DNA from 3 places in the Paenibacillus sp. FSL R5-0527 genome. Region 1 is predicted to be linked to each of the others. Evidence: riboswitches for the same ligand, from Rfam matches in the RefSeq annotation. Region 1 holds a riboswitch; each other region holds the start of a gene.
What was found. A riboswitch is a leader RNA that binds a small molecule or an ion and turns the genes downstream of it on or off. The one in region 1 is predicted to bind thiamine pyrophosphate.
Positions count from the first base shown of each region.

Region 2: linked by a shared signal. The riboswitch ahead of tenA (thiaminase II) and the one ahead of NYE69_RS28685 (ECF transporter S component) in region 1 are both predicted to bind thiamine pyrophosphate.
Region 3: linked by a shared signal. The riboswitch ahead of NYE69_RS25055 (thiamine phosphate synthase) and the one ahead of NYE69_RS28685 (ECF transporter S component) in region 1 are both predicted to bind thiamine pyrophosphate.

Region 1 is NZ_JBBOYI010000001.1:6,376,175-6,379,272, reverse strand. Features, by position in the region: gene NYE69_RS28695 (helix-turn-helix domain-containing protein) at 1-339, shown strand, start outside; gene asd (archaetidylserine decarboxylase) at 641-1,447, opposite strand; TPP riboswitch at 1,605-1,716, shown strand; gene NYE69_RS28685 (ECF transporter S component) at 1,819-2,424, shown strand; gene NYE69_RS28680 (ABC transporter ATP-binding protein) at 2,427-3,098, shown strand, end outside.
Region 2 is NZ_JBBOYI010000001.1:5,107,656-5,110,753, reverse strand. Features, by position in the region: gene NYE69_RS22580 (alpha-mannosidase) at 1-585, shown strand, start outside; TPP riboswitch at 671-774, shown strand; gene tenA (thiaminase II) at 956-1,663, shown strand; gene thiM (hydroxyethylthiazole kinase) at 1,683-2,531, shown strand; gene thiD (bifunctional hydroxymethylpyrimidine kinase/phosphomethylpyrimidine kinase) at 2,528-3,098, shown strand, end outside.
Region 3 is NZ_JBBOYI010000001.1:5,634,187-5,637,284, reverse strand. Features, by position in the region: gene thiH (2-iminoacetate synthase ThiH) at 1-211, opposite strand, end outside; gene NYE69_RS25065 (thiazole synthase) at 222-992, opposite strand; gene thiS (sulfur carrier protein ThiS) at 998-1,204, opposite strand; gene NYE69_RS25055 (thiamine phosphate synthase) at 1,207-1,851, opposite strand; TPP riboswitch at 2,253-2,353, opposite strand; gene NYE69_RS25050 (apiosidase-like domain-containing protein) at 2,426-3,098, opposite strand, start outside.

The sequences.
Region 1 (3,098 bases):
GTGCCGATGGAGAAAAAAGTCAGCAACCAGCTGCATGAAGTGATCCACGAGGTAGCCAACTACGTGCTCCAGCATCCGGGCTTGCCCCACAAAGTGCAGGATCTGGCGGCGCGGGCCGGGTTGTCCCCGCGTTATTTCTCGATCAAGTTCAAGGAAATCATCGGGATGTCCGTTCAATCGTACATCATCAAATCGCGGATCGACCGTGCCCAGCACTTGCTGCTGCACGCCGGCATGAACGTCACCGAGGTGGCCGACGCGCTCGGCTACCGGGACATTTTCTTTTTCAGCCGCCAATTCAAGCAGTACACCGGCAAAAGCCCGTCGGAAATCCGCTGATCGAAGATTTGGGCCAGGCGCGGGCAAAAGGTGTTTGTTCTGAGCTTGGTCCCCAAATAAGGACAAAAAGTTCCGCTATTTTGCGCAGGCGGTGGGGAAACCTCACAATAGCGGCATAACTCACATTGCTGCTCATATCAAACCCGACAAGTTGCGTATTTATTCTAACGGCCGCCACAACCGTTAGATTTCCGGTGACGCGGGTACCCGCTTGAAATGCCACGCCGGTTTGTCCAATCCCCAGCCTTATTCCCATCTCTCTCCCGTATGGTTCAGCCATTCATGAAGCGGCAAGACGCCGTCAGGCGTTTAAGCAGCGCGACGGAGACGTAAAGCGGCCGAGCAACTCGCCCATTCGCACCTTCTGTCCGGCCTCTAGTCCGGGCAACGGCTGAAAACTCCCGCTTTCGGTCAGCAGCACCACGGTGGAGCCGAATTCGAAATAGGCGAGATCGTCTCCCTGGTTCCAGCTTTTCGCCCGTTCGTCGGTATATTTGATGCTGCTGACGTTCATCGCCCCGACTTTGACGAGCGCCACCTCTCCATGCTCATGGGAAATATACGTAATCAGCCGCTCGTTCCGGCATAACACCTTTTTCATATGGCGCATGCCGAAGTCGTTAACCGGATATACCCGGCCTTCGATATGCTCGCTTTCCAGCTTTTTGCCGGTGACGGGGGCATGGATGCGATGGTAATCGGTCGGGCTCAAATATAACACAAAAGCATAGCCATGCTTATACGATTCGATGCGCGGGGAACGGTTGAGCAGTTCCTCAACGGAGTAATCCTGGCCTTTCACGTTTAGAATCGTGCCGGAGCGGATTTCCCCCATAAACGTAATCAGCGCGTCCACGGGGCTGACCATGCCGCCCTGCTCCGCATGAACCGGACGCATGCCCGGCTTTAATTTGCGGGTGAAAAATTCGTTGAGCGTCCGGTATTCCCGCAGTTCTTTTTCCGCTTCATGCAGTGGAATTGCGTACGATTTTGCGAACAAAGGGATCATCAGCCGGCTGATTTCCGAATGGGAAAACTTTCCCATCAGCCTGCAAACCGATTTGCGGGAGGACAATTCCGTCATCCACTTCATCCATGCTGCCGCCAAGAAAGCAACCTCCTACTCTTGATGTGCCACTTCCGCTTATCTTGACACAGAACGGGGACGAAATCAATATGAGAGCGGTTTCTCCTGCGCATTGAAACTTGAATGTTTAAAATTTGTTCTTGATGCTTGAAAACGGTTGGTGTATGTTAAAGACAATCGCATACGATACGGGGGCTTGAGTGAATCAGGCTGAGATGGCAGCATATTCCGCTGCGGACCGTTAATCTGATCTGGATAATGCCAGCGTAGAGAATCGAATGTCCGGGATATACCCTGCGTCCATACCCGTGACCTGAGCGCCGCCTGAGCTTATTCTGGCGGTTTTTTGTCGTTTGCGAAAAAAATATATTTTTTGAAAAGGGGAGAAAAACATGCAAGAAGCAGCAACAAAACAAAGCGGCCGCGGGCTGAAGCTGAGCGATCTGCTGGTGACCGTGCTCGTGTCGGTCGTGCTTGGCGTAGTTTATCATTTCTGGAGCTCGGTGTATAACTTGTTCTCGCCGCTGTTTCCGCAGGCCGATGAAATCGTCTACGGAATGTGGTTTCTGGCTCCGACGCTCGTATTTTTGCTGATCCGCAAGCCGGGGGTGGCGCTGATCGCGGAAGTGGCCGCGGCTCATGTGGAAATTTTGTTCGGCAGCGAATGGGGCGTTCAGCTTGTGCTGTACAGTGTGCTGCAAGGCTTGGGGGCGGAGCTCGTATTCGCGGCTTTCCGGTACCGCAAATTTTCCGGTTCCATCGCCGCTTTGGCCGGCATCGGGGCCGCGGTCGGCTCCATCATTCCGGATATTTATTACGGATACGTGCAGGACTATGAAACCTGGCTGCTGATCGCCAAATACGCAATGCGGGCCGTCAGCTCCGCGCTGATCGCCGGTTACTTCGCTTACGGGCTGGCCAAAGCCGTGGAGGCCACGGGCGTGACCACCCTGCTGCGCCCCGTCGATCCCAAAGATTATGCGGCGCTGGATGATTAACCATGGAAACGGCCGTTGAAGTTTGCGATCTTAGGCTGAAATTTCCGGGGGAGACGCGGTTTGTGTTTAAGGATTTGAGCTTTCGGGCTTTTCGCGGGGAAAAAGTGCTCCTGCTCGGCCCTAGCGGGAGCGGGAAATCCACGCTTCTTCAGGTGCTGTCGGGGATTATCCCGCGGCTTGTGGAGGTTCCGATGCGCTGTGCGTCGCAGCGTTTGCCCCGCTCCTGGGGCTATGTGTTTCAGGATCCCGATACCCAGTTTTGCATGCCTTTCGTGGATGAGGAGCTGGCTTTTACGCTGGAAAACCTGGGGGTCCCCCGGCCGGAAATGACCGCCCGGATGGAGGCGGTGCTGGAGGACGTCGGGCTGCGTTTGCCCGAGCTGCACATGCCGATCCAGGCCCTGTCGCAAGGGATGAAGCAGCGGCTCGCTTTGGCTTCGGTGCTGCTCGGCGATCCGGAGGTTTTGCTGCTCGACGAGCCTTCCGCGCTGCTCGATCCCGAAGGGCGCGAGCAGATTTGGCAGTCCGTCAGCCGCATTGCCGAGGGCCGCACGCTGATCATCGTCGAACACCGGATCGAGGAAATTCTGGCGCTCGGACTCGTCGACCGGGTCGCGTTGTTCGGACCGGACGGCCGCCTGCTGGGCCAGGGATCGCCGGAGACGATTTTTGCG
Region 2 (3,098 bases), 1.3 Mb from region 1:
CATTGGAACACCTCCTGGGATTTGGCCCGGTTCGAAACGGTCGGGCATCAGTGGGCGGATCTGTCGGAGCACGGTTACGGCGTCAGCCTGCTGAACGACTGCAAATACGGGCATGACATTAAAGACAATGTGATCAGGCTGTCGCTGCTGAAATCGGCGACCTACCCCGATCCGGAGGCTGATCGCGGGGAGCATACGTTCACGTATGCGCTGTATCCGCATGAGGGGCATTGGTCCGAAGGCGAAACCGTACAGGCCGCCGCGCTCCTGAATCAGCCGGTGTACGCTACGCGCGGTCAGGCGGCGGCATCCAATTTCTCCTTGCTGCGGGCCGTGCGCGTCAGCGGCAGCGGCGAAGCAGCGATCGACGCGGTCAAAAAAGCGGAGGACGGCGACGCTCTGATCGTCCGCTTCCACGAGTATAAAGGCGGCCGGGGGACGGTTCGCCTGGAGAGCGATCTCACTTTTGTCTCCTGGCAGGAAACCGACCTGATGGAACGCCCTGCCGGCGAACTCAATCGGGGTCCTGCCGAACTGCAGATTTCGCCGTATGAGATCAAAACGGTCCGGCTCGAGTTCCGCTAAGGCGGCGGGGGTGCCCGGCAAGCATTCAACGCGGATTGACACTCCAGGAAGATCCAGGTAAAGTAGTGATAGTGAATCGAATAGGAAATTCCACTAGGGGCGCCGTATTCGGCTGAGACAAGAGCGTATCTTGGACCCTTTGAACCTGATCTAGTTCGTACTAGCGTAGGAAAGTGGAGCCGGTATCGCGCCGTCCGCACGTTATCGCAAGTATCATGCGACAGGTTTTGCGCGTTCAAGCCGCTCCCTCTACGGGGCGGCTTTTTTGCTGTCTTGTAAGCGGCCCGCCTCTCACCCGCCCCTAAGCCCCCACGCCCCTACGGATGGATGCTCCTGTATCGCAGTTCACATTTTATCGGAGGTGGAGACGATGAGTTTTACGCAAATGCTGCGCCAGCGGGCGGACGAGGTTTTTGAAGCGATTTTTGAGCATCCTTTTGTGCGGGGAATCGCCGACGGCAATCTGCAGAAAGAGCAATTGATTCATTACGTCAAACAGGATTACGAGTATTTGAACGCGTACATGCGGATCTACGGGATCGCCATATCGAAGTGCGAAAGCCGCGGCGATATCGCCCTGTTCAACGAGCAGATCTCTTTTATTTTGAACAGTGAAATCCATCCGCACCAAAATTTTTGCGCTGTCGCAGGGGTCCGTTTTGAAGATCTGCAGGGTTTCCCCTTGGCGCTGTCCGCGCATCATTACATCCGCCACATGCTGACGGTGGCGCATGAAGGCAGTTTGGGCGAAATCTTGGCCGTGCTGCTGCCCTGCCCCTGGACGTATCTGGAAATCGGCCGCAAGCTGCTGGCGGAAGTGAGGCCGGTGCCGGAACATCCTTTTCACGATTGGATCCAGTTTTACGGCAGCCGGGTGACGGACGTGACGCAGCGGTTCCGGGACGTTCTCGACCAATGGGCGGAAACCGCGGCGGAAGCGGAACGGCGGAGGATGGAGGAGCATTTCATGCAAAGCTGCCAGCTGGAGTACCTGTTCTGGGACATGGCCTACAAGCTGGAGGAATGGCCGGTTCAAACGGGCCGGCGGAGCGATGACCCGTTGTCGCGGGCGCATTAACGAAGGGGGCGAACTACAAATGAGCATATTGGAAAAAGAATTATCCGCTTTGCTTACAAAAGTGCAGAACGCGAAACCGCTCGTGCACAATATGACCAACGTCGTCGTAACCAATTTTACGGCCAACGGCCTGTACGCGCTTGGCGCATCCCCGGTGATGGCTTACGCGCCGGAGGAAGCCGCCGATATGGCCAAGATCGCCGGCGCCCTCGTGCTGAACCTGGGAACGCTGTCCGCCGCCCAGGTCGAGGCGATGATCATCGCCGGGTCGTCGGCGAACGCCCATGGAGTTCCGGTGCTGCTGGACCCGGTCGGGGCGGGAGCGACGCGCTTCCGCACGGAATCGGCGCTGCGCATCCTGCGCGAGGTCAAAGTGTCGCTACTAAGGGGGAACGCGGCGGAAATCGCCCACCTGCTCGGGGAAAGCCGCGACATCAAGGGCGTGGACGCCGGGGAGAGCAGCGGCGGGGATCAGGCGGAGCTGGCCGTGCGGGCGGCGCGGAAGCTAAACACCGTCGTTGCCGTCACCGGACGCGAGGACGTGATCACCGACGGGAAGCTGTGCCGGGCCGTCAGCGGCGGGGACGCGCTGTTGACGCAGGTGACCGGCACGGGCTGCCTGCTCACGTCGGTGCTTGGGGCCTTCGCCGCGGTGGAACGCGACGTGCTGCTGGCCGGCACCGCCGGGCTGGCATTCTACGGCGCCGCCGCGTCCCGCGCCGCGGAGCGCACTGCGTCCGCCGGGCCCGGCAGCTTCCAGATCGCCTTCCTCGACGAGCTGGCCAAGCTGCACCCGCACTCGCTGAAAGGCCACGCGGCGGTCAGCGAGCGGGAAGCCTCCGCCGCCGGCGGGTGGTGGCTCGGATGAGCGGCGCGGTCCGGAAGGCGCTGACGATCGCCGGGTCCGACAGCGGCGGCGGGGCCGGCATTCAAGCCGACCTCAAAACGTTCCAGGAGCTGGGCGTGTTTGGCATGTCGGCGATTACCGCCGTCACCGTCCAAAACACGCTGGGCGTGCGGAACGTGTACCCGCTGCCGCCGGAGGCCGCGGCGGAGCAAATCGAGGCGGTCGGCTCGGACCTGGCCCCGGACGCACTGAAAACCGGGATGCTGTTCAGCGCCGAAATTATCCGCGCCGTGGCGGGGCAAATCCGCGCTTTCGGCTGGGTCCGGGTCGTCGTCGACCCGGTTATGATCGCCAAAGGCGGCGCCGCGCTGCTGCAGCCCGAAGCGGTTGCGGCGCTGAAGGAGTATTTGCTGCCGCTGGCGCAGGTGGTGACGCCGAATATCCCCGAGGCCGAGGCGTTATCCGGCATCCCGATCACCGGCATGGCCGGCCGGCGCGAGGCGGCTAAGCGCATCCACAGCCTCGGGGCGAAGCACGTCGTCATCAAAGGCGGGCATGACGAGAGCGGAAGGGGGCGGATCGTCGACC
Region 3 (3,098 bases), 740 kb from region 1:
TATGACCGAACTGGCTCCGGGTCACCTGCCGGGCCATCTGGGCCAGCTCCTCCAGGTGCTTTCCGGCCGCCGGGGACAGCAAAACGAGCAGATCCTCTTCATTTATTCTTCGCTTTGCCAGCACCCGCCTAATATCCGCAGCGGAATATTGCGGCCAGCGCTCCTGAAAGGGAAACTGTTCCAACGACAATAGCCTGTTATAAAAACTCATTTGTTCGCTCCTATTCGTCCAGGAATCCGGTTAATGGGGAGGAGGCGACAGCTTCTTGCTGCACCGGGCCCAATCCCGCCAAATAGGCCTGTCTGCCCGCCGCCACCGCACTGCGGAACGCTTCCGCCATGCCAAGCGGATCGCGCGCGGTGGCGATCGCCGTGTTCAGTAAGACGGCGGCGGCTCCCATTTCCATCGCTTCCGCCGCTTCCGAAGGCCGGCCGATGCCGGCGTCCACGATGACAGGCAGCCCCGCTTCTTCGATCATCATGCCGATCATCTCTTTGGTGCGCAGGCCCCGGTTGCTGCCGATCGGGGATCCAAGCGGCATGACCGCGACAGCGCCCGCGTCCCTTAGCCGGAAGGAAGCCGTCAGATCCGGGTTCATATAAGGGAACACCGCGAATCCCTCGGCGGCAAGCACTTCCGTGGCTCTGATCGTCTCCATATTGTCCGGGAGCAGGTATCTTTGATCATTAATCACCTCTAATTTGATCCAATGGCCCATGTCCGCCGCCCGGGCAAGCCGGGCGATCCGGATGGCCTCTTCTGCGTTGCGGGCGCCGGAAGTGTTCGGCAAAAGCGTCATATGCGGCGGGATATGGTGAAGGAGATTTTCCTCCTCCCAGTCCGGGTTAACCCGCCTTAACGCTACGGTAATCACTTCCGCTCCCGACCTTGCGATCACTTCGGGAATCAGCGCATTGCGGTTATATTTGCCGGTTCCGATAAATAATCGGCTGGACAACGCCTTGCCGCCAATGTGAAATACATCTTCCATGCTTATCAGCCTCCTCCTACAAAATGTACAAGCTCGATGCGATCCCCCTCGGCCAATCGGGTACTGGCATACGCCTCTTTTCGGACAACCGTCCCGTTCAGTTCAACCAAAATTCTTTCCTTATTCCACGGGCTGTCAGCCAATAAATCGTCCACCGTAACGCAATCTTCTTTCAGCAGGGTGTCTTTGCCATTTAGATGTACCTGCAACATTTTCACCTCCTCTCAGGGCCGCGCGGCATGGATGGCGTCACGATAGGATTTGGCCTCTGCCGCTGGGTCCGCGGAGAGTGGAGGCCGGACAGGACGGCAATGCCTTGCGCACCGTTTCGGATGACATCCCCCGCATTATCCGGCCGTATTCCTCCGATGGCAATGACCGGAACCGGGCAGCGAGCGCAGACCTCGGCCAGCATGTTTAGCCCTCGCCCGGGAAGGCCGGGTTTGCTGGATGAATCATAGACATGGCCAAAAAGACAGTAATCCGCTCCCTCACTCGCGGCCTGAGCTGCTGCTTCGGCAGAATGCACGGAACATCCGATTCGCATTCCTTGGGCAAGAGAGCGTACGGAAGCTGCCGGAAGACTGTGACCCGCCAGTTGAATATTTGCCGCTCCCGCGGCCAGCGCAACATCCAGGCGGTCGTTGATGACGATTTTTTCCAGTGGCACTCCCGCTTGGCGCAGCAGCTTCACCAGCTCGAACTGCTTTTTGGCCGAAAGCTGTTTCTCGCGCAAATGAATATAATCGACGAAAGGAAGAACAGCCTCCGCAACGCACAGCAGCTCATGGCTCTCGATTCCCTCGGCCGATATAAGATGAAGTTCAGGCGCAGCATAAGCTGGGTGACGGTTCATCATGCGGATATCACTCCTAGTTCCATTAATCAATGCTAAAAATAAAGGCTTAACCTAGAAATCGCTGCTTGACGGCCGATTGCCGGAACGACCGGCAGCGTCGGCCTTCAAAATAGCGGCTCTTTATGTACTTATTTCGGGAATCCAAGCCTGTTCATCTCCGTTAGCGGCATAAATTTACTCTATTTCTCCTAAATGAACAGATATCATCGGACTAAGGCCATTTTGTGTCCTTATTTTTTCAGGAGCTCGAGTTTCTTGGGCAGCCCTGGTTTCTGACTATTCGATGGTTTTGCCAAGCGCCGTTTTTGGTGGCTAGCCAAAATAAACGCCAAAAAACCGCTCTCCTTCAGGAGGGCGGCTAAGAACAATAACGGAAAATAAGCCACATCAGACATAATTCCGTTCTTAACTCTCCACTTCCCTACGCAGGTATTAACCAGTTCAGGTTCAAAGGGTCCGAATTTGCATTCGTCTCAGCCTTGCGGCACCCCTAGTGTCGATTCCATATGCGATTATTCATAAATTAATATACATGGTTATCCATAAAATTACAATCGCTAGTGTGCGGAGAAAGTTATTTTTTGCTGCCGATCAACAAAACATCCGCTTCGAAATCGTGCATTTCAAGGATCGTGATGTTCTCGCGGACGGTAACCTGAGGGACCGCGAACCGCCGGTGCTCCAGGTCGATAAGCGTAAATTCGTAGCCGCCAAGGTCGGCATCCAGCTTCAGCACGGTGTTGACCGGCACATAAACGGCCATCTTGCCGAAGTCGGCGGTGGCGGCCGCGCGGATTTCCTCCGTGTTCTTCAGCGCAATATTCCAGGGGCGCAGATCGGCCAAGCCGTATAGCTCAAACAGCCGTTTGGCAAACCCGTAATCCCAGGCTCCTTCAAATTTTAGCGCGGACCGCCAATCATAAGGGCTGTCGAAGCCTTCGCCGGTCACGCCGAAGCGCCGGCCTTTTTGATGCCAGCTCCAGATCCCGTGCGCTCCGTAAGTCACACCCGCTGCGGCCCCGGAAAGCAGGCTTTGCCAGGCGGCTTTGCGGACATCGGCCCGGGTAAAGCGGCCGTAAACCCGCCGGCTGTAACCCATCTGTTCATAGCAGGGTTCGGAATTGATGACCGGCCGGGTCTCAGGCTTATTGTAAAATTCCTGGGCCAACGTATACGCCGTTGCTTGAAATTGCGAATTGTGGCCGGACTGGTACATATAGAAATCGAGATCGGGATTGCCGGAAAAT